2 regions of the Hominimerdicola intestinalis genome follow, and region 2 is predicted to be linked to the other one. Evidence: riboswitches for the same ligand, from Rfam matches in the RefSeq annotation. Region 2 holds a riboswitch; the other holds the start of a gene.
The links. Region 2 has a riboswitch for FMN ahead of ACYQ0H_RS03540 (ECF transporter S component). Riboswitches for the same ligand answer to the same signal wherever they lie in the genome.
Positions count from the first base shown of each region.

Region 1 (10,842 bases), on a different contig from region 2:
GAGCCTTTTCAGCCTCGCCGCAGGAAAATACCGAAACAGCCTTTAAGCCGTTCTTTTCAAGAAAATACTTTATACCTCCGTTAATTACCGGATCGTCCTCAGCAATAAGTACCGACTTCATAAATAAACCTCCTCCTGAAATCAATGTATATTTTGCTTTTATTTATTATAGCATAAAATATATTGCCGGTAAAGAAAAACGGGCATACTTTTTTCGTATGCCCGAAAGGATCAGTCTTCTGTCCTCAGCCGCTCTGTTATGCTGCTTTTTGAAATGCTTCTGTAAACAGCCGCCGGAACAGCAACACAGATAAGCATTATTGCCGCCGATATAGCAAGCATAAGCGTCCACGGAAAACTGAATACAGCATAATCCGCCGCACTCTGAGCAAACATTCCCACAAGGTACATTATACCGCTGCCTGCCGTAAAGATAAGAAGAATAGTTATAGCTCCGTAATATACTCCTTCAAGCATAAGCATTTTTCCTACCTGCTTCTTTGTCATTCCTACGCTTTCAAGAACTGCAAGCTCTTTTCTTCTGGTAAAAACCCCCGTCAGCATAACGTTTATAAAGTTAATTATACCTATAAGGATCAGAACCATTGAAATACCGCTGGTAAGCACATTAAGCGACGTCATTGAAGTTTTAAAATCCGAGATCATTTCTGATTTTATCTCTGTTCTGACAACTACCGGATTATTGTCGGTAAGTTCTTTTATCTGTGCCGCGGCGCTTCCCTGAGCGTCCTCTCTGCAATTCGCAATTATAACGTCTATATCCGCTTTGTCAGTCAAACGGTCTATTACGTTCTGGGAAACTATCATACAGCTCGGTGCGGCAAGATCCGCCCAGTAATAGCCTATATTCAGACCGAAATCGGATTTTTGGGAAATTACAGATCCGACTTCAATATCCACCTTATTGCCGGTTTCCGAGTCGGTAAGAGTAATGGTTTTACCTAAAAGGCTATCTCCGTCGCCGTCGTTTCTGACCATTCCGATAAGCGCCGCCTCTCCGCTCTCGAATTTGTCAATATCAATTACATTTACTGCCTTTTTATTGTATTCACTTATCATTCTGGAGCTTACTCCGATAACGGGAACGGAATATTTTACATCTCCGTTTTCATACTGCTTAAGCACAGCTTCGACATTCTTCTCATCGGTCATTTTAATAGCCTTGTCAATGAACGGCTTATAAAGCTCACGGTCAAATTCCAGATCCGCAGAAGTCGAACGGTTAGTTTCAAACATTGTTATACCGTTTATGCCTGAAATTTTCTCCGCCAGTCTTTCAGATGTTTCCAAAGCGTCGGGTTCGTCGCTGTGACAGTAAATAGTAAAATCGTTAGGAAGATAATACTCAACATAATTTTCAAGCTTCATACTTCCAGTAAAAGCATTTACGGCCAGAAAAGCCATAGTTCCCATAAAAAGAGAAGCAAATACGAGAACAGCTCTTTTTCTTTCACGGAACACGTTTCTAAAAGACATTCTGTATATCTTTCCGCCGGCTGCCGAGCTTCTTGCTTTCTTCCTGATGCGGTCGGACACTCCGCTGTATTTCAATGCCTCAACAGGCGATACACGGCTTGCAAGCTTCGCAGGCTTGCGGCAGCTTACGGCTACGGTAACTATTCCGAAAATTATCGTTACCGCATAGATAAGGGGATCAAAGCTTATGTCCGTAGGCATTGTTCCCGTGTTCATTCCTCCGCCGAACATTTTAAGAGCATACGGGACCGCTGCAAAAGAAACCGCCGTTCCTATCGCGATACCTAAAGGAATTCCTATAACGGAAAGCCTGAACGCCTGCATTCTTACGATTTTCTTTATCTGCAGCGGAGATGTTCCTATGGTTTTCAGCATACCGTAGAACCTAATATCCTTTGTTACAGAGATAAACATAACGTTATAGATCAGCAGATAACCGCTTAGTACGATAATTAATCCTATCAATCCTATCATAGCGGCGATTATAAGGGAATTTGAGCCGGATTCCTCCTGCAGATCAAATGCAGCTTCAAACTCCTGTCCGCCGTTTAAGGAAACGTTATGCTCAAGCTCCTCCAGCAGCTTCGACTGACTGCCTGGCTTTGATGACATTGAAAGCCTGCCGTTTTTTTCGACAGTCAGTCCCTGACTGTCCGCATATGCTTTGGAAACCAGAGCCTGATATCCGCTTCCGAAATTCTGATAATCCTTGAACCAGCCTGAAAGTACAAAATCCGCTTTACTTCCGCCGCTGAGCTGCATACGGATATTCATGCCTTTTTCGGGAGCCTGTATACCCAGCGCCTTCATAGCCGACGCGGAGAGCATTATCTCGTTTTCCTTTACAGGATAGCTTCCGTTTATGTCGCTTATTGCCGGAGTGTAATTTTTGTTAAATTCCGTTTCGTCAAAATAATCTACGGTGACCGATAGATCGTCTTCATTTTCCGCACTTATTTCTCCCGCATGGATCTGTACTCCTGCCGCGTTTAGATGATCTGCCTTCTTGACCTGATCTATCTGGACATCAGTGGGATTTTCAAGAAATACCGAAGACTTACTGCCCTGCTGCCTTATAAGCATTGTATTCATATTTTTCCCAAGACTGAAGCCTATACTGAAAACCGCAGTAAACATAAACGTTGTAAGTACGATAGCAAGCACAGCAAAAATATTTCTGGCACGGTTATGTTTCATTGAACGCCTGCTTATTCTTTTAACGGCGGCTTGGTTATTGTTCCTGAGCATTTATTCCACCACCCTGCCGTCTTCTATTCTTATCATTCTGTCAGCCATTAGCGCTATCTCTTCGTTGTGGGTTATCATTGCTATCGTCTGATCAAATTCCCGGCTTGTTACTTTCAGTAGAGAAATTACGTCCATACCCGTTTTGCTGTCAAGATTTCCCGTAGGCTCGTCGGCAAGTATTATCGCAGGCTTTGAAGACAGTGCCCTGGCTATCGCTACTCTCTGCTGCTGACCTCCGGAAAGCTGATTCGGCATAGAGTTAAGCTTTTTATCAAGACCGAGTGTTTTTATTATCGTATCAACATAGCTTTTATCTATTTCTGCGTCGTCCAGCTCGATAGGCAGAACGATATTTTCATATACGTTCAGTACCGGAACAAGATTATAGTTCTGAAAAACAAAGCCTATATTTCTTCTTCTGAATACTGTCAGCTCCTCGTCGTTCATTTCAAAAATCTTTTTTCCCGAATAAAGGACTTCACCCGATGTCGGTCTGTCAAGTCCCCCAAGCATATTAAGCAGAGTTGACTTTCCGCTTCCCGACGTACCGATTATTGAAACAAACTCTCCGTCCTCAATACTGACCGTTACCTCATCCAAAGCTCTGACTGAATTTTCTCCCGACCCGTAGATCTTACACAGATCCCTTGCAGCAATTATACTCATTTTGTTTCCTGTACAAGCGTAGTTGCTTATTGACGCCGTACAGTCATACCTCCTTTAAACTGTTTTAATAACATCTGTTTTATTGTCTGATTTAATTTTAACCCGTACTTCTTACGATTCGGTGACGGATTTTCTTAATAAAATCTTATGCATATCAACTGCCGTAACCGTACAGCGCCTTGCTTCATATAGTATATAAAAACTCTAAAAACAATAAATGTGCAGAAAGGAACAGAATTATGGATCAGAACAATTTTTCCTGCGGGCAATATTCCTGCCCTTTTCCGCGGCAATGCTGCTGTTGCATAGGTGCAACAGGGCCTACTGGCGTTACAGGACCGACAGGCTCAACAGGCGCAACAGGTCCTACAGGACCGGCAGGCGCGACAGGACCGGCAGGTGCGACAGGTGCGACAGGACCGACAGGTGCGACAGGATCGGCAGGCGCAACAGGCGCTACAGGTCCTACAGGACCGACAGGTTCAACAGGCGCTACAGGTCCTACAGGACCGGCAGGCGCAACAGGCGCTACAGGTCCTACAGGACCGACAGGCGCAACAGGCGCTACAGGTGCGACAGGCCCTGAAGGAAGTATTCCTGACGATATTTTCGCTTCATTCAACAACTATATGATGCTTCTTAATAACGCGTCCCTTATCCCTATATATCCGAATGTGACCGATCCTACAGAGACGATTCGGTACAGCGCTCCGGCATCGGTGATCCTTGCTCCGGGCTACTATCTTATCTCTTATGACTTTTCAGCTATTTTAAGGGACGCCTCTTATATCCAGATAACCCCGTCGTATAACGGAGCAGCTCATATTGAAACAGGAATTTACTTCAAAACGGGTACCTCCGGCTCAAGTGCAGCAGGTTCAAGTCATATTATTATTTATGTACCCGAGCAAACTGTCTTTAATCTTACTTTTAACAGCGGTACAACGGCTATTGAAGGAGAGATAAATATTACATTTCTTAAACTAAGGAGGACGCCGTGATATCATTAAGCGTTTGTATGATAGTAAAAAATGAAGAAAAGGTACTGGATCGTATTTTATCTCAGGTAAAAGCTATTGCCGATGAAATAATAATAGTCGATACCGGCTCCTGCGACGGAACAAAGTCTATTGCAAAGCAGTATACAGATCTGGTCTTCGACTTTAAATGGTGTCAGGATTTCTCCGCCGCTAGGAATTTCTCGTGCTCAAAGGCGACAAAGGACTATTTCATGTGGCTGGACGCAGACGACGTAATTACGCCTGATAATTCAAAAAAACTGCTGGAACTGAAAGAAAGCCTTGACCCGTCCTGCGATATAGTAATGATGAAATATGCGGCTGGATTCGACGAGCAGGACAGACCGTCTTTTTCATACTACAGAGAAAGACTTATTAAAAACAACTGCGGTTATAAATGGGAGGGGAAGGTCCATGAAACTATCGCCCCCAGAGGCAGGCTTTTATACTCTGATATTGAGATAGAACACCGCAAGAACGGTTCTGGCGATCCAGACAGAAACCTTAATATATATGAAAGCATACTATCCTCAGGAGAAAGACTTGAACCGCGTCATCAGTTTTATTATGCAAGAGAATTGCTCTATCATAAGCGTTACAGAGAAGCAGCGGATATTTTTGAGTACTTCCTAAAGGAACCTGACGGCTGGATCGAGAATAAAATAGATGCCTGTATGCAGCTCTCTCATTGCTATGAAAAGCTGGGCAAGTCCGACATTAGCCTGCTGCCGCTGTTTTACAGCTTTGCCTTGGATGTCCCAAGAGCCGAAGTCTGCTGCACAATAGGAAATCTTTTTACCGAACGGCAGCTGTATAAGCAGGCAATTTATTGGTACAGACGGGCTCTAGAATGCGAATACAGCGAATACACCGGCGCCTTTGTTCAAAAGGAATGCTACGGCTTTATCCCCTATATTCAGCTGTGCGTATGCTATGACAGGATAGGAGATCATGAAAAAGCCTATGAATATCATAAGCTTTCGGAAAAGCTTAATCCCGACTCGGAAGCTGTCAGACTGAATAAGCAGTATTTTGATACTCTGTTCAAAAACTCCACCGAGCAGAATAATCGGACACCAAATTCTCCTTGACATCATATAATAATACGAGGCTTCCAGACAAAGCCTTAAAAGATATGAAATTTCGACAGGAGCGAATTATATGCCATCAAATTATGATAAAACAGATTATCAGTATTATTCCGGTTCTGAGCATTTGAATTACGCCAAATGCAATGATGAACCACGCGACAGAAACTGCTGCTGCAATAACTGCTGCTGCGGCTTTATAGGACCTGTCGGTCCTACTGGCGCTACTGGTCCGACCGGACCTGTAGGACCTACAGGTCCTACAGGAGCTACAGGTACAGGTGTAACAGGCGCTACTGGCGCTACTGGTGTTACGGGTGTTACAGGACCTACGGGAGCTACAGGATTCGGCGCAACAGGTCCTACAGGAGCTACAGGTGTTACAGGCCCTACGGGTCCGACCGGACCTACAGGAGCGACAGGCGCTACAGGTACAGGTGTAACAGGCGCTACTGGCGCTACTGGTGTTACGGGTGTTACAGGACCTACGGGAGCTACAGGATTCGGCGCAACAGGTCCTACAGGAGCTACGGGTGTTACAGGTCCTACGGGTCCGACCGGACCTACAGGTCCTACAGGAGCGACAGGCGCTACAGGTGCAGGTGTAACGGGCGCTACTGGCGCTACTGGTGCTACCGGTGTTACAGGTCCTACGGGAGCTACAGGATTCGGCGCAACAGGTCCTACAGGAGCTACAGGAGCTACCGGAGGTTCCACATCAGTAAGCTTGGGAGACGTATATACGAACCCTCCCGGATCAGAAGCAAATATTGTGAACAGAGGTACAGAAGACGATCTTATCCTTGATTTTTATATACCGAGGGGAGATACGGGAAAAACTGAATTTCCTGACGCTCTGGCAACTATAAATCAGTCGCCTCAGTATACCAAACCCGGCGGAGCGCTTGTCTTTGCCGAAAATACGCTTCTGACAGGCTACAGAATATATCATGCACCGAATACGCCGAATATCGACGTTTACGAGCCAGGAATTTATCTGGTTATGTTCCAGGGTACCGCAACCGTTAATGTATGCACAGCCCTGCCCGGAACTCTCGGCGTTCAGCTCAGTGAGAACGGATACCTGATACCGGGAACTCATGCCGTAGAGACCTTCTGCAGCACAGGAGAAGCGGAAACTCTTAATATAAATGCGCTTATACGCCTTAACTCACCTGCTGCATTACAAGTAGTGACCGACAGCGATAACTACACCTTTAATGATATCCAGTTCAGCATTTTACGCATAAGCGATTATTGATACTCAGTCTTGTCTGAACTAAAAAGATCCCAAAGCTCATAACGAACTTTGGGATCTACATATTTTATTGCGTTTCTGCCAAAACTGCCGACTGCGGCGGTCAGCTGGAGTATGAATATCAGAAGATCATATGCCTGCGGTACGGCTAACGAAACGTTACCTGCCCCATTCTACACTGCCCTGCATAAAAATTATAAGAGCTGCAGATGATGCGGCAACAACGATCACCGAAACCGCCAATACTAGAGCCGATCTTTTATCAAACCTGAAGGAATCGGCTTTAGGAAGCATTCCTATACCCTTCAGAGCCTCTGAAAGCGGCTTATAAAGCAGACAGGTCAAAGCGGAATTCAAAAATCCCTTGATAAGATTAAAAGGCAGAAGCAGCGGCGGAATAAGTGCATAAACCGCTTCCCTTGAGGTTTTCATATACAATGGCGTAATAAGTATATTCATAAATATCATAACGCCGGTCATTACGGCAATACCGCAGAGCAGTCCAAAGAAAGCTCCGTAAAGACTTTTGCGGTATTTATATACAAGAGAAGCCGTACCTGCAAAGGCGGCGCTTCCGGCAAAATTCATTACCGCTCCGTATATTCCGGTATCCGAAAGAGTAACCATTTCAAGCAGAGCTTCCGCAAAAGCCACGCCTACTGCTGTCAGCGGTCCGAATATAAAACCTGAAACAGTTATAAATACGTCCTTGATCTCCAAAGATAAAAACTGAACCTTGAACCTGAATACAAATAAACAAAGATAGCCTAACGCTGCGAACATCGCGAGTACCGTTAACTTCTTTGTATCCATACGCTTTTTTGCTACTGTATTATTCATAAAATATTCCTCCTAAAATCAATTAGGGAGAAACAGCAGATTTATGTATTATACCGATATTTATACCAATATAAAAAAGGCTTCTGAAGCAAAAGATCCAGAAGCCTGAAAAGCATAAACGCCTGTCGTTTCTTCCATCCGGACTATACCGTCGGTTTCGGAATCTCACCGAATCAGCACTTTCGTGGTCGAGGACTAAGGCTTTTGCCCATTACCTCCGGTGTGGACTTTCACCACCCCTGAAACAATCTGATATTCAATTATAAAAGAACGATTATTCTTCGTCCTCTCCGATCTCGCTGAAATCGAACTCAAGCGTTTCGCCGCAGTTCGGACAGTCGATCGAGCCTTCCTCGATCATGCTTTCGCCCAGACAGATAGTATCGCCGCAGGTAGGGCAAACGCACTCGTATTCTTCCTCGTCCTCAAAATCGCAGTCATCATCGTCGCAGCAGTCGCAGTCATCGCCGTACAAATCGTCCTCAACATTGCCGAGATCCTCGTCGAGAATGTCAACAAGCTCAACGACCTCGTCTACCTCGTCCGAAACGTCCTCAATTGTAAGAGCCATTTCATCGAGAATTTCAGCCATAGCAAGAAGTACCCTGCCCTCGTTTGTAGAATCGTCGATCTTAAGTCCGTCTATAAGACCCTTGAGATATGCCACCTTATTTGAAAGCTCCATAGAACATTCCCTCCGTTATCCTTTATATTTTATCAATTACGCACGCTCCATATATTCGCAGGTACGCGTATCGATCCTTATCTTGTCGCCGACATTGATGAAAAGAGGAACCTTTATCTCTGCTCCGGTTTCAACAGTTGCAGGCTTTGTAGCGTTTGTAGCGGTATTTCCTGCAAACCCCGGGTCAGTTTCAGTAACCTCAAGATCTACGAAATAAGGAGGCTCAACGCCAAAAACCTTGCCCTTATACGAAAGGATCTTACAGATCATATTTTCCTTTACAAACTTGAAATTATCGCCAAGCTCGGAAGCGTTAACGGGAACAAGCTCATAGGACTCAGGATCCATAAAGTAATAAAGATCACCGTCGCTGTAGGAATATTCCATATCCTTTCTCTCAACGAAAGCGGTCGGGAATTTTGCAGTTGGATTGTAGGTTTTTTCAACAACAGAGCCTGAAATAACGTTTTTTACCTTTGCTCTTACGAAAGCGGCTCCCTTACCGGGCTTAACGTGCTGAAACTCAACTATCTGCATTACGTTGCCATCTTCCTCAAAAGTCATACCATTTCTGAAATCTCCGGCAGTTACCATATTTTATATACCTCCAATAATTTTTCTGGAAACACCGTTTTTCCCATATTTACGGGAAAGCGGCACTCAATATATGCCCGGAAAATTATCACAGACATATCCTTATATTTATTCTAACCTATTTTTTAGCTTTTTGCAAGTGTTTTTGAAGATTTTTTTATGAGTTTAATATTTTTTTAACAGACTGACAGAATCACATATAGCTATACGTTCTGTTCATGTCGGTTTTAAGATACGGATGATCTTTTTTATCATTTCTGCCAAAATCTGAGCCTTGGCGTGATCCGCCTTCAAAGCCTCAAGCTCGCTCTGAGTTATTACCACACTCGTCGATAATGTCCCAACCCGGCGCCCATTCCTCGTCCTCGGAAGCACGTTTTTTAAATTCTTCAATGGTCACAAAAATTTTCCTCTAATATTATCAGTTCTTTCGACGCTCTTGTCATATTTTCGCAGCCGTTCTCTTTTATTATTACGAAATCCTCTATTCTCACTCCGAATTTGTCAGGCAGATAAATTCCCGGCTCGATCGTTACTATCATATCCGGCTCAAGGATATTTCCGCAGGTAGGCGAAGCTGTAGGAGCTTCATGTATTTCCATACCTACTCCGTGACCCAAAGAGTGACCGAAATATTCACCGTATCCGGCATTAGATATAATATCACGGGCGGTTTTGTCAAGCTCCGCCCCCGAAATTCCTGCTCTGACAGCGGATAGTCCGGCGAGCTGAGCCTTGAGGACTGTATCGTATACCTTTATCATTTCTTCTGACGGCTGACCGACGCATACGGTTCTTGTCATATCGCTGTGTCGTCCGTCTACGACTGCGCCGTAATCCATCAGCACAAAATCACCGTTTTCAACTGCTTTATCCGACGGTACGCCATGTGGAAGCGATGTATTTTTTCCCGAAAGCGCAATTGTGTCAAAGGACAAAGCCTCCGCGCCGTTCCTCAGCATAAAGTAATCAAGCTCAAGCGCAATCTCACGCTCGGTTCTTCCGGGCTTTATATAATTCAGTATATGCTCGAAGCCTTTCTCCGCTATGCGCTGAGCAGCAATTATCTTTTCAATTTCCTCAGTGCGCTTGCAGGCTCTTATCTCGCCTATGCATTCGCTTAACGCACGGCTGCTGTCTATCTCGCAGTCAAGCCTGTCGCTTATTTCCGCAAGCCGTGAAACTGTCAGTGTATCGGCTTCAACCGAAACCTTTTCTGCGCTATGCTTTTTTAACAGTTCATTTATCTGCTTGTACAAATCCTTCTGCAATATAACCTCGCAGTCCTTTACTGTCTTGCGGGCTTTCTCTATATACCTGAAATCAATGATAAGATAAGCCTTTTCAAAGAAAACCGCCAACGTACCCGCGCTTGATCTCATCCCCGTAAAATAGCGGCGGTTTATATCGTCCGTTATAACGGCGCAGTCGCAGAAGCTTCTTATTTCACACCTGAGCAGTTCCAGCGGAGAGTAATATTTCTGTCTGTTTTCCATAAAGATCAGTCCTTTAAAATTTCATTGAGAGCGTCCACCGCAAGTAAATACGAAGCCTTTCCGAAGCCTGCTATCTGTCCTGCGCAAACGGGAGCGATCACCGAATGATGCCTGAATTCCTCACGCTTGTGAATGTTTGACATATGGACCTCTACCACAGGAATCTTTATCGCAGATATTGCGTCCCGTATCGCATAGCTGTAGTGCGTATATGCACCTGCATTGATGATTACACCGTCAAAATTCTTTCGTGCAAGATGAAGCGTATCAATGATTTCACCCTCATGGTTAGACTGAAACACCTCGCAGTGTATTTCATGCTTCAATGCCCTTTCGATCATCTCATTATTTATTGAATCAAAGGTATCAGAGCCGTAAACTCCCGGCTCACGTTCACCAAGAAGATTTAAATTCGGCCCGTGTATACAAAGTATTTTTTTCATAATAAACA
Region 1 covers NZ_BAAHNZ010000011.1:45,471-56,312, reverse strand. Annotated here, with positions in the region: gene ACYQ0H_RS10030 (response regulator transcription factor) at 1-121, opposite strand, end outside; gene ACYQ0H_RS10025 (FtsX-like permease family protein) at 232-2,745, opposite strand; gene ACYQ0H_RS10020 (ABC transporter ATP-binding protein) at 2,746-3,411, opposite strand; gene ACYQ0H_RS10015 (hypothetical protein) at 3,651-4,412, shown strand; gene ACYQ0H_RS10010 (tetratricopeptide repeat-containing glycosyltransferase family 2 protein) at 4,409-5,521, shown strand; partial or broken gene ACYQ0H_RS10005 (hypothetical protein) at 5,718-6,227, shown strand; gene ACYQ0H_RS10000 (ECF transporter S component) at 6,936-7,616, opposite strand; FMN riboswitch at 7,739-7,867, opposite strand; gene ACYQ0H_RS09995 (CD1247 N-terminal domain-containing protein) at 7,891-8,301, opposite strand; gene efp (elongation factor P) at 8,338-8,895, opposite strand; gene ACYQ0H_RS09985 (aminopeptidase P family protein) at 9,285-10,391, opposite strand; gene aroQ (type II 3-dehydroquinate dehydratase) at 10,397-10,834, opposite strand.
Region 1: it holds a riboswitch for FMN, as region 2 does, so the genes downstream of both, ACYQ0H_RS10000 (ECF transporter S component) here and ACYQ0H_RS03540 (ECF transporter S component) in region 2, are expected to answer to the same signal.

Region 2 (10,842 bases):
CTTCTATTTTGGTGATTTTAATATTGTCCAGCAGATTTTCTGCGGAATAGCATTCATGCCACTTCAGTTGTTCCCGCTTATCGCTGCCGACAAGCGCACCGTCCTTTTCTATGAATTCTTCGGCACATAGATCGGTTTTGATAAGATTAAGTCCTTTAAGATTGCCGCTGTCCCAGTAATCAAAGTATTTCTCTACAGTTTCCTGCGCCGAAAGACCGTCGGGTACTTTGGTTTTGCTGTAGATTACGTTAAGTCCGATCCAAGAAACCGCATACAGCAGAATCAAAGCCGTAATTAAAATGGCAGCTATACGGATCTTCTTTTTTCTTTTCAGACGCTTATTATTATCCGTTACAGAAGGTGTGTCCAAATTAATATTTTCAGATAATTTTGTCATATTATTAGCCTTCTTTCTAATGACTGCGGATCATTCTATATATGATCTCATTCCCTTTTCACGCCTGAACTCCAGATATTCATCGTAGGTTCCGATTCTGTCGATACAGCCGTCGGGGGTGATCTCGATTATCCTGTTTGCAACCGTCTGCATAATTTCATGGTCATGAGAAGCAAATATAACTACTCCCTTAAAATCACTAAGACCGTTATTTACAGCGGTAATGCTTTCAAGGTCAAGATGGTTTGTAGGCCTGTCAAGCAGCAGTACGTTTGAACCGAACAGCATCATTCTTGAGAACATACATCTTACCTTTTCGCCTCCGGACAGAACATTTACCTTTTTGTATATGTCATCGCCTGAGAACAGCATTTTTCCTAAAAAGCCTCTTAGGAAGGTGTCGGTTTCCTCGGTAGTGGAATACTGTCTTATCCAATCTACTATTGTCATATCGCAGCCGTTAAAAAATTCGCTGTTGTCTTTCGGAAAATAAGAGCGGGAGGTAGTAGAACCCCATTTAAAGCTGCCCTCGTCAGGTTGTTCCTCTTCCATAAGAATTTTAAATAGCATAGTGATAGCCTGCTCGGATTCACCGATAAAAGCAACCTTGTCTGTTCTGCCAAGCGTAAAGGAAACATTATTTAACAGCTTTTCACCGTCAACAGTCTTGGAAATTCCTTCTACTCTTAAAATTTCCTTGCCGGGTTCTCTGTCCATATTAAAGCCGATATAGGGGTATTTTCTTGACGAAGCAGGCATTTCTTCAACAGTAAGCTTATCAATAAGCTTTCGACGTGAGGTTGCCTGTTTTGATTTTGATTTGTTAGCGGAGAACCTTGCTATAAATTCCTGAAGTTCCTTGATCTTTTCCTCAGCTTTTTTATTCTGCTGTTTGATCATTCTCTGCATAAGCTGTGAGGATTCATACCAGAATTCGTAGTTTCCAACGTACATTTTAATTTTTGTATAATCTATATCTACTATGTGAGTGCAGACATTGTTAAGAAAATGTCTGTCATGAGATACGACAAGAACAGTTCCGAAATATTCTGCAAGAAAATCCTCAAGCCAGCGTATAGCGTCAATATCCAGATGGTTGGTAGGCTCGTCCAGAAGTATAATATCCGGATTTCCGAAAAGCGCCTGCGCAAGCAGGACCTTTACCTTTTCATTTCCGGAAAGCGAGGACATCTGTGAATACATTATATCCTCTGAAAGTCCAAGACCCTGAATAAGCTTTGAAGCGTCAGACTCTGCTTCCCAACCGTTAAGTTCGGCAAATTCGCTTTCAAGCTGTCCCGCTTTGTCGCCGTCCTCTTCTGAAAAGTCCTCCTTTGCATATAAAGCGTCTTTTTCCTGCATTATATCGTAAAGACGTCTGTTGCCCATAATTACCGTATCCAGTACATTATATTCGTCAAAAGCGAAATGATCCTGTCTGAGTACAGACATTCTTGTTCCCTTATCAATTGAAACATCACCTGTAGTCGGTTCTATTTCACCGCAGAGGATCTTGAGGAATGTGGATTTTCCTGCTCCGTTTGCTCCGATAATTCCATAGCAGTTGCCCGCTGTAAACTTCAAGTCAACGTCTTTGAAAAGCATTTGTCCTCCGAAAGACAGGCTGACGTTTGAAACTGTAATCATTTAATACTCTCCTTATTTTAAGCTGTAATATCTAACACTTAATTATATCATGTACAGAAGTAAAAGTCCAGTGATTTTTAATTAAATAACAGTGTTTGTTCAATATAAAAAAATATCCGTCCTCAGCGTATCATTTTATAGCTCAGCCGTAAGGAAATAGGCTTTTTCTTTAGACAGTTAGGACTGAGTTTAATATAATGAATTATGTTAATTATTATATTGACTTTTTATTATGCGGATAGTATAATAAATAATGGATATATCACGTTATTCAGAGCTGCGGGATAATGAGGAATATGTTTTGTTTTTGCCGAATTATCACAGCCTTTACACAATAGCAGGGTATAATTATTATTTAAGGAGAATTTGATGTTTGGATATGTCAGAGCCTTCAAGCCGTATATGAGAGTATGTGAATTTGACACCTATCAGGGAGTTTACTGCGGACTCTGCAAAAAAATGGGCAGGGAGTTCGGACTTGCTTCCAGATTTACTCTCAGCTATGACTTTACATTTCTGGCTTTGATGGATATGTCGCTGAACGGTAAAAGACTGACAGCCGATAAGCAGAGGTGTATCGCTCATCCGCTTAAAAAAAGAGTATGCGCCGTATGCAGTTCCGGTTTTGAATATCCTGCGTATGCAGCGGTAATACTTGTATACCATAAGCTAAGAGATGACTTAGCCGACAGGGGATTGAAAGGAAAGCTTACTGCGGCGGCAGCTTTGCCGTTTTTCAGGCGCTCATATAAAAAAGCGAGGATTAAATATCCTCAGCTTGCCGATACTATTGAAGAGCTTATGAAGCTTCAGAGTAAGACCGAGGCTGAAAAAACTCAGAGTATAGACAAGGCCTGTGAGCCTACGGCAGGAATGATGGAGGCAATTGCGGGCAGTCTTTCCGATAATGAGGAGATGCAGCCTGCACTGAAACGGTTCGGGTATCTGTTGGGAAGATATATTTATATCTGTGACGCCCTTGACGACGTTAAGGACGACTGTAAAAACGGCGGCTATAATCCTCTGCTTTATTTAATCGGGGATTCAGAGGGCAAGGCGTTGTCGGACAGTGATTATAGGTCTATGTGCGAATATGCTGAGGACAGCGTGAATTTTACTCTGGGTGAGCTTGCCGAAGCATATGTAAAGCTGGATATTCAAATGTATAAGCCGATTATTGACAATATTATTTATCTCGGCCTGAAAAATGTGTTTGAACAGATCCGTGACGGAACCTTCAGAAAAAAACCAAATCATAACTAAGATAATTAAAATAAGATAAATTAATAATAAAGGCTTGGATCGCTAGTGTCAAGCCGTGAGCTTTGCCTGACAGACTCCGTTTCGGTTTGCTGTAAAAGGAATAAGGCTCGGAAAGGAAAGGTCATTAAAAATGAAAGACCCCTATAAGGTACTGGGAGTATCGCCCAGCGCTACAGATGACGAGGTAAAGTCAGCGTACAAGGAGCTAGTCAAGAAATATCATCCCGATCAGTATCAGGACAGTCCTATAGCCGACGTTGCAGAAGAAAAAATGAGTGAGGTCAATGCGGCATACGACCAGATAATGGCGGAACGCAGAAGCGGAGGATATTCATCAGGTTCTTCCTATGAAGGAGGATACGGGGCGGTCAATTATCAAGAGATACGGCGAATGATCCAGACGGGAGATATAACCCGTGCGGACGGGCTGCTTGATACAGTGCCTCAGCCTCAGAGGGGCGCAGAATGGTATTTCCTAAAGGGAAGCGTATGCTATACAAGAGGCTGGCTCAACGATGCGTATATAAATTTTCAAACGGCTTCTCAGATGCAGCCGGGAAATCCTGAATATCAGGCTGCGGTAAATCAGATGAATCAGCAGAGAGGCGGATTTATGAGAGGTAATCCTAATGTCGGTTATCAGAATCAGCCGGCAGGCTCGATGGACTGCTGTACTTCACTTTGCTGTGCCGACTGCTGCTGTGAAATGATGGGCGGAGATCTTATACCGTGCTGCTGATCGGAGGAGCATATGAGAAATAAACTGGCGTTTAAGGTATCTCTCGGAGGGATCGTTACGGCGGTATGCCTGTTTTCAATGTTCTGTACAGGTTTTCTTCCTATGCTTGATTATACTATTCCTACCTTCGCAGGCTTTCTTATGGTTATAATGATAGTTGAAACCAGCACAAAGTGGGCTGTAACTACGTATGCCGCAGTAAGCTTTCTGTGTCTGCTTATAACTCCGAACTATCAGGCTTCGCTGTTGTTTATTCTTTTTATGGGATATTATCCAATATTAAAATTTTATCTGGACAGAATAAAAAGCAGGGCTGCTTCGTGGACTGTGAAATACATAGTGTTCAATGCGGCGGCGTCGGCTTTTTATCTGCTGTTTCAGTTTGTTTTTGCCGGAGCCGATATGCTTGAGGGCATGGAAATGTTCGGAAAATACGCTATTATGGTTATGTGGTTGGCAGCTAACGCTTTTTTCTTTATTTATGACAGGCTTTTAGGTCAGCTGATCGACATATATGTAAACTGGTTCAGAAAAAAGATACTCAGAAGAAAATAGAATTTTCAAAAGAGAGAGCTGAATAATATGAAAGAAAAGGACAGCAAAACAAAAGAATACAGGCAGCAGGATAAGGAACGAAAGAGAAATACCGCCAAGCACCGTAAGAGAGTACAGATAATCAGTCTGATAGTTTTCTTTGCGGCTATGGCCGGCGCTACCTATCTTATGTGGCCTTTTATAAGTAGTCTGCGTACTGACGAGGGAATGGAAAGCGTAAAGGAAACCCTCAGCAGATACGGCGGACCGGTATCTGTTTTGATATTTACGGCAATACAGGCGCTGCAGGTAATTATAGCTATTGTCCCGCCGATCCAAATAGTCGGAGGATTGCTGTTCGGCTGGTTTTTCGGGGCTATTCTTTCCTTTGCGGGAGTTGTGCTGGGAAGTCTTGTGATCTTTCTTCTTGTAAAGAAAATAGGAACGCCGATCGTCGAAGCTTTTGTAGATGAAAAGCAGCTGAAAAAGTTTAAATTCCTTCAGGATGAAAGGAAGCTTACAGGTATTCTTATTGTACTGTATCTTATACCCGGAATACCTAAGGACGTATTGACTTATATAGTTCCCCTTACTAAAGTAAGCACAAAGGACTTTTTTATGTATGTAATGCCGTGCAGGCTTCCGGCAATTATAATGTCAACTGTTCTTGGCAGCAATGTCGGAAGCGGAAACTTTAAAATCGCTATTGGAATAGTTGCGGCGTTTATGGTAATAGGAATTATAGGTTTATTTTTTAAAGACACTATTTTAAACAAAATTAAGCAACATAAAAAGCAAAAGTAGGCGGTTATTCACAAAATTGACCGCCTTACGATTTTTTTATTGTTTTTTTGAAAAAAGGTATTGACAAGTTGGTTTTATTGTGGTATAATTAATTTCGTTGATTGAGAGATAATTTGAATGTAGCTTTGCTCGGCAAGTTAACATATGCGGGTGTAGTTCAGTGGTAGAACTCCAGCCTTCCAAGCTGGTCATGTGGGTTCGATTCCCATCACCCGCTCCAATATGCACCTTATGGTGCAATTTTTATGTATATCCTATGTGCGCCTTTAGCTCAGCTGGATAGAGCAACTGCCTTCTAAGCAGTAGGCCACTGGTTCGAGTCCAGTAAGGCGCGCCAATATTTTTAAGCACGGACGGCTGATTGCCGCCGAATCGTGCTTTTTTATTAGCTTATGGTGGGTATAGCGTAGTTGGTTAACGCGTCAGTTTGTGGCACTGAAGACCGTGGGTTCGAATCCCACTATCCACCCCATACAGCCTTAATACAATGTTATCAGGCATTAAAAAAGCGCATACTTTATGCGCTTTTTTAATGCCTGAATTGTTTTAGTTATAATCAAAAAGAGTATCAGTAATGTGCGGCTGATACTCTTTTGCTTTAATATATGATTTTGCTGTAAAGGTTATTTGTCAGAAATAGTCTTCATTGTTGGGAGAAAATCGGACATCTTGATTAATTCTCCTGTAAACTATATAATGTTATTTTTCTGGATTTTTAAATTTATAATTCGGTTCAACTTGAGTTGCATTTGCACCAGGTATGTGTATGATTTTTGTCTTATCATATTGAAATGTTATCATGTAAGAGTCGATAAACACCAAAAAATGGAAAAGTACAGTTGAAAATTTAAATAGGAATTCCTGAAACTGACCGATGAAATCGCAGTAAAAAAGGCTACAAGTCAGTTAGGTTTACAATATAACATACTTGCAGATTAAAGAAAAAATCGCAAGTTGGCAACAATATTGCCCGGCCCTGCTTCATGCCCGACACCTGAATGGAATTACTAAGGCTACCACCGGAATACAATAAAAAGAAAACCTGCTCTCTTTTTATTGCCCTGCCATCAGTTTAAATTCGTAAGGCATAAAAAGAGATTTGTTGTAACTCTTGATTTTACAACAAGGATATGCTATACTGTATTTAAAATAAAAATTCGGAGGTTTCATAATGCAAATTTCAAGCAGATTTACTATAGCAATTCATATATTTGCGTGTATAGATACATTTAAGGATAGTTACAAACTGACAAGCGATTTCCTGGCAGGTAGTATAAATGTAAATCCCGTTGTTGTCAGAAGGTTATTACAACAGCTAAAAGCAGCAGGACTTATTACTGTAGCAAGAGGAAGCGGCGGAGCTGCTATCGCAAAGCCGCTTGAAGAAATAACATTTCTTGATGTATATAACGCAGTAGAGTGCGTGGATAATGGTGAGTTATTCCACTTTCACGAAAATCCTAATGCCATGTGTCCTGTTGGCAGAAATATTCATAATGTACTTGATGAAAAACTTTATTGCGTTCAAAAAGCAATGGAAGCTGAAATGGATAATATCACTCTTGCCAAGGTTGCAGAAGATGTGCAGGAAATTATAGCAAAAGAAAATAATTAACTTTTAAAGCCGTGTTTTCAGACTTGAGAACACGTTTTTTTATAACCTTTTGGGGATGTTGAGAAAAATTCAATATAATTATGTTGTACCTATTGACATTACAACAAATTCGTGTTATAATGCTGTTGTAACAATAAACGTTACAACAAATTCATAAGGTTTCATAACGGCGAAGACTGTAAACCTTCTTCGCTAATAACGACAGTATGGCAGATAAAAGCCTGCTTTTGAAAATAAAAGTTCAAGAATTTGGAGGTAATTGCAATGAAAAACATCCATAAGGCACTCGAACTCATTAATACTTTTGCTGCCGGTGATACTGAAAAGGCTGCCAGCCTGCTTGCGGAGGGATATATTCAGCATAATCTCGCATACGGCACAGGTCGTGACGCTTTTGTAGGCTCGGTTGCTTACCTTGCGTCTGCTCCCGTAAAGACAACAGTAAATAACGTTCGTTCTTTTGAGGATGGAGATAAGGTGTTCCTACAGACCATATACAACTTTGCAGGTGCAGGTGATCAGGTTGCATTTGATATCTTCCGCTTTGACAATGATGGTAAGATTGCTGAGCATTGGGATAACCTTGCTGCTCTTGCTGAGCCAAACCCTTCCGGTCATACACAGACGGATGGCACAACGGAGATTAAAGACCTTGACAAAACAGAGGATAACCGCAAGCTGGTTGAAAACTTCCTCTATGATGTTATGCAGGGTAACAATCTCGAAAAAACACCGGATTACTTTGATGGTGATACCTATATTCAACATAACACCGCAATTGCCGACGGTGTGTCCGGCTTAAATGAAGCATTAGGCGCTCTTGCTGAGGCAGGAATTGAAATGATTTATGATAAAGTACACATGGTACTTGCACAGGGTAATTATGTTCTCGCAGTAAGTGAAGGTACTTACGGCGGCGCTCAAACAGCATATTATGACTTGTGGCGTGTTGAAAACGGTAAAATTGCTGAGCATTGGGATGTCATGGAAACGATTGCTGAAGAATCAACTTGGCAGAATCAGAATGGTAAATTCTAAACCATGAATCTAATCTTTGAGGCAAGGCGAAATTTCTAATCGGAAGTAAAGTCTGCGAACCGCTTGTGCGGCTGATACGGTGCGAATCCGTGATCGACGGCTATAGTCCGGATGGAAGAAGATATGACGGGAAAGCCTCGCCATAAATCACGGCGGGGCTGTTCTAATCTAATTCATATCTCGCAGGAGGAATCTGAACGCAGAAACAAACACAAAAAAGCGTGCGCTGAATGTAAGAGCGGTTGTAATAACAGCTATACTTTCCGCAATTTCCTTTATCTTTGCATTTGCTGAAATACCAGTTCCGCTGTCACCATCATTCGCACGATTTGGCTTATCAGATTTTCCGGCTTTGATCGGTGCATTTGCTTTCGGCCCATTATCGGGACTGATAATTGAACTTGCTAAAAACGCTTTGCAGCTTCTTTCTACCATTACCGCCGGTGTCGGAGAGCTTGCGAACCTTTTAATTGGCGGCACCTATGTGTTTTCAGCAGGACTTATCTATTGCCGCAATAAAACGAAAACAAACACTTGGATTGCCTGTATTGTATCAAGCATGATTATGGGAATAATAGCCGCAGCAGTAAACTATTTTATTCTGTTTCCTGCATTTGAGCAGTTTATGCCGTTGGACCAGCTTATTGCTTCTTTCGGTGCGATTATCCCGTTTATTCATACAAAATTGGATGTAGTGCTTTACAATGCTTTTCCTTTTAACCTCCTGATAAAAGGGTTAGCGATCGGAGCATTTACAATGCTGATATATAAAAAGGTAACGCCGATTCTGAAAGGAGGGCAATAAAATGAACACGGATTACTATTTGAAAATGCTCGTGGAGGACTTTCACTCTACTACTGTTGCCACTATTGGTGCAGACGGACACCCTCAAACCCGTGTCATTAATATGATGTTATGGGACCCGGATGGTGTTTATTTCCTTACTGCCAAAGGCAAAGCGTTTTATACACAACTGATAGAACAACAGTATATTGCCCTGTCGGCAACGAAAAGCAAGGCGGCAATTTCTTTGCGGGGGCAGATCAGGAATATCGGCTCGGAAAGGCTCGATGAAATTTTTGATAAGAACACATATATGCAGAGTATCTATCCGGGTGATACACGGACGGCCTTGGAGGTTTTTCAAATCTATGAAGCACAGGGCGAGTATTTTGATATATCCGATCCGGTACATATCATCAGAGAAAGCTTTGTAATTGGAAAGACAAAAGCCGCACAAGGCGGATATGCCATCGGAAAGAACTGTGTAGGCTGCGGCTCCTGCTATGAAACCTGTCCGCAGAAGTGTATTGATTTAAGCTGCATACCGGCTCAAATCGACCAAAACCATTGCCTGCACTGTGGGCGGTGTATAGAAATCTGTCCTGTCAAAGCAATAGAAAAGAGATGAAGCCTATGACGCAAGCTGAAAAAAGAATCTATTTAATACGCTCTTTGCTAAATGAACAGCCGCAGTACCGTAATTTGGAGATTCCACAGAATGAGCAGGAGCAAAAGAGTCTGCTCAGGGCATTATTCAATATTCGTATGCCGAGGGAAACAAACGAGGAGTTTTTGCGTATTCAGGATGAATACTTGCAAACTGAAGCAGCGGCGAAGGGCATTACCGATTATAAAACACTTGATCCGATTAAATCCGGTATTTATCTATGGCGAGGCGATATTACAACGCTGAAATGCGGCGCGATCGTAAACGCAGCAAACAGTCAAATGCTTGGCTGTTTTTGTCCGAACCATGGCTGCGTAGACAATGCGATTCATACCTTTGCCGGAGTACAGCTTCGGGCAGCTTGTGCGGAAATTATGGTTCGGCAACAACATAATGAAGAAACTGGCAAAGCGAAAATCACGCCGGCGTTTAATCTGCCGAGTGACTATGTGATACACACAGTCGGCCCGATTATATATAGCAGACTTACAAAGAAAAATATAGAACTGCTTGCAGACTGTTATCGTTCTTGTTTGGAACTCGCAGAACAGAATGGTATAAAAAGTATTGCTTTCTGCTGCATTTCTACGGGAGAGTTTCATTTTCCGAATGATAGAGCAGCAGAAATAGCGATTAACACAGCACGGGAGTACAAGCAAAGAACCCACAGCGAGATTGAGGTGATATTCAATGTTTTTAAGGAACTCGATTACAACATCTACCAGAAGTTACTCGGATAATATAAAAAGGCTGAAAAATGAACTCGAAGCCGCTGATGCTGTAGTAATCGGCGCAGGCTCGGGATTATCAGCAGCGGCAGGCTTCACCTATTCAGGGGAACGCTTTGAGCAGTATTTTTCTGACTTCCGCAAGAAGTATGGGATTACAGATATGTATTCCGGTGGTTTTTATCCCTATCAATACCTTGAAGAATACTGGGCATGGTGGTCAAGGCATATTTTTTACAATCGCTATGTGAATACACCGAACGATACCTACTCCCGATTGTTTGAATTGATGAATGATAAGGATTATTTTGTTCTGACTACGAATGTAGACCATTGTTTTCAAAAAGCGGGTTTTGATAAAAAACGCCTGTTTTATACACAGGGTGATTACGGTCTGCTACAATGCTCGAAAGGCTGTCATCAAAAGACATATGATAACGAAGAAATTGTCCGTCAGATGATAGCAAAGCAGACTGATATGAAAGTTCCGAGCGAACTTATACCGAGATGCCCCGTCTGCGGTGAGCCTATGACAATTAATCTGCGCTGCGATAATACCTTTGTGCAGGATGAGGGTTGGTATGAAGCAGCTAACAGGTACGAGGACTTTATTCTCAGACATAAGA
Region 2 covers NZ_BAAHNZ010000002.1:245,211-256,052, reverse strand. Annotated here, with positions in the region: gene ACYQ0H_RS03595 (DUF4829 domain-containing protein) at 1-397, opposite strand, end outside; gene ACYQ0H_RS03590 (ABC-F family ATP-binding cassette domain-containing protein) at 428-2,044, opposite strand; gene ACYQ0H_RS03585 (DUF5685 family protein) at 2,414-3,307, shown strand; gene ACYQ0H_RS03580 (J domain-containing protein) at 3,438-4,046, shown strand; gene ACYQ0H_RS03575 (hypothetical protein) at 4,059-4,601, shown strand; gene ACYQ0H_RS03570 (TVP38/TMEM64 family protein) at 4,629-5,384, shown strand; tRNA gene ACYQ0H_RS03565 (tRNA-Gly) at 5,531-5,604, shown strand; tRNA gene ACYQ0H_RS03560 (tRNA-Arg) at 5,645-5,721, shown strand; tRNA gene ACYQ0H_RS03555 (tRNA-His) at 5,780-5,856, shown strand; gene ACYQ0H_RS03550 (Rrf2 family transcriptional regulator) at 6,556-6,999, shown strand; gene ACYQ0H_RS03545 (nuclear transport factor 2 family protein) at 7,264-8,037, shown strand; FMN riboswitch at 8,046-8,164, shown strand; gene ACYQ0H_RS03540 (ECF transporter S component) at 8,213-8,842, shown strand; gene ACYQ0H_RS03535 (4Fe-4S binding protein) at 8,844-9,449, shown strand; gene ACYQ0H_RS03530 (protein-ADP-ribose hydrolase) at 9,455-10,228, shown strand; gene ACYQ0H_RS03525 (SIR2 family NAD-dependent protein deacylase) at 10,179-10,842, shown strand, end outside.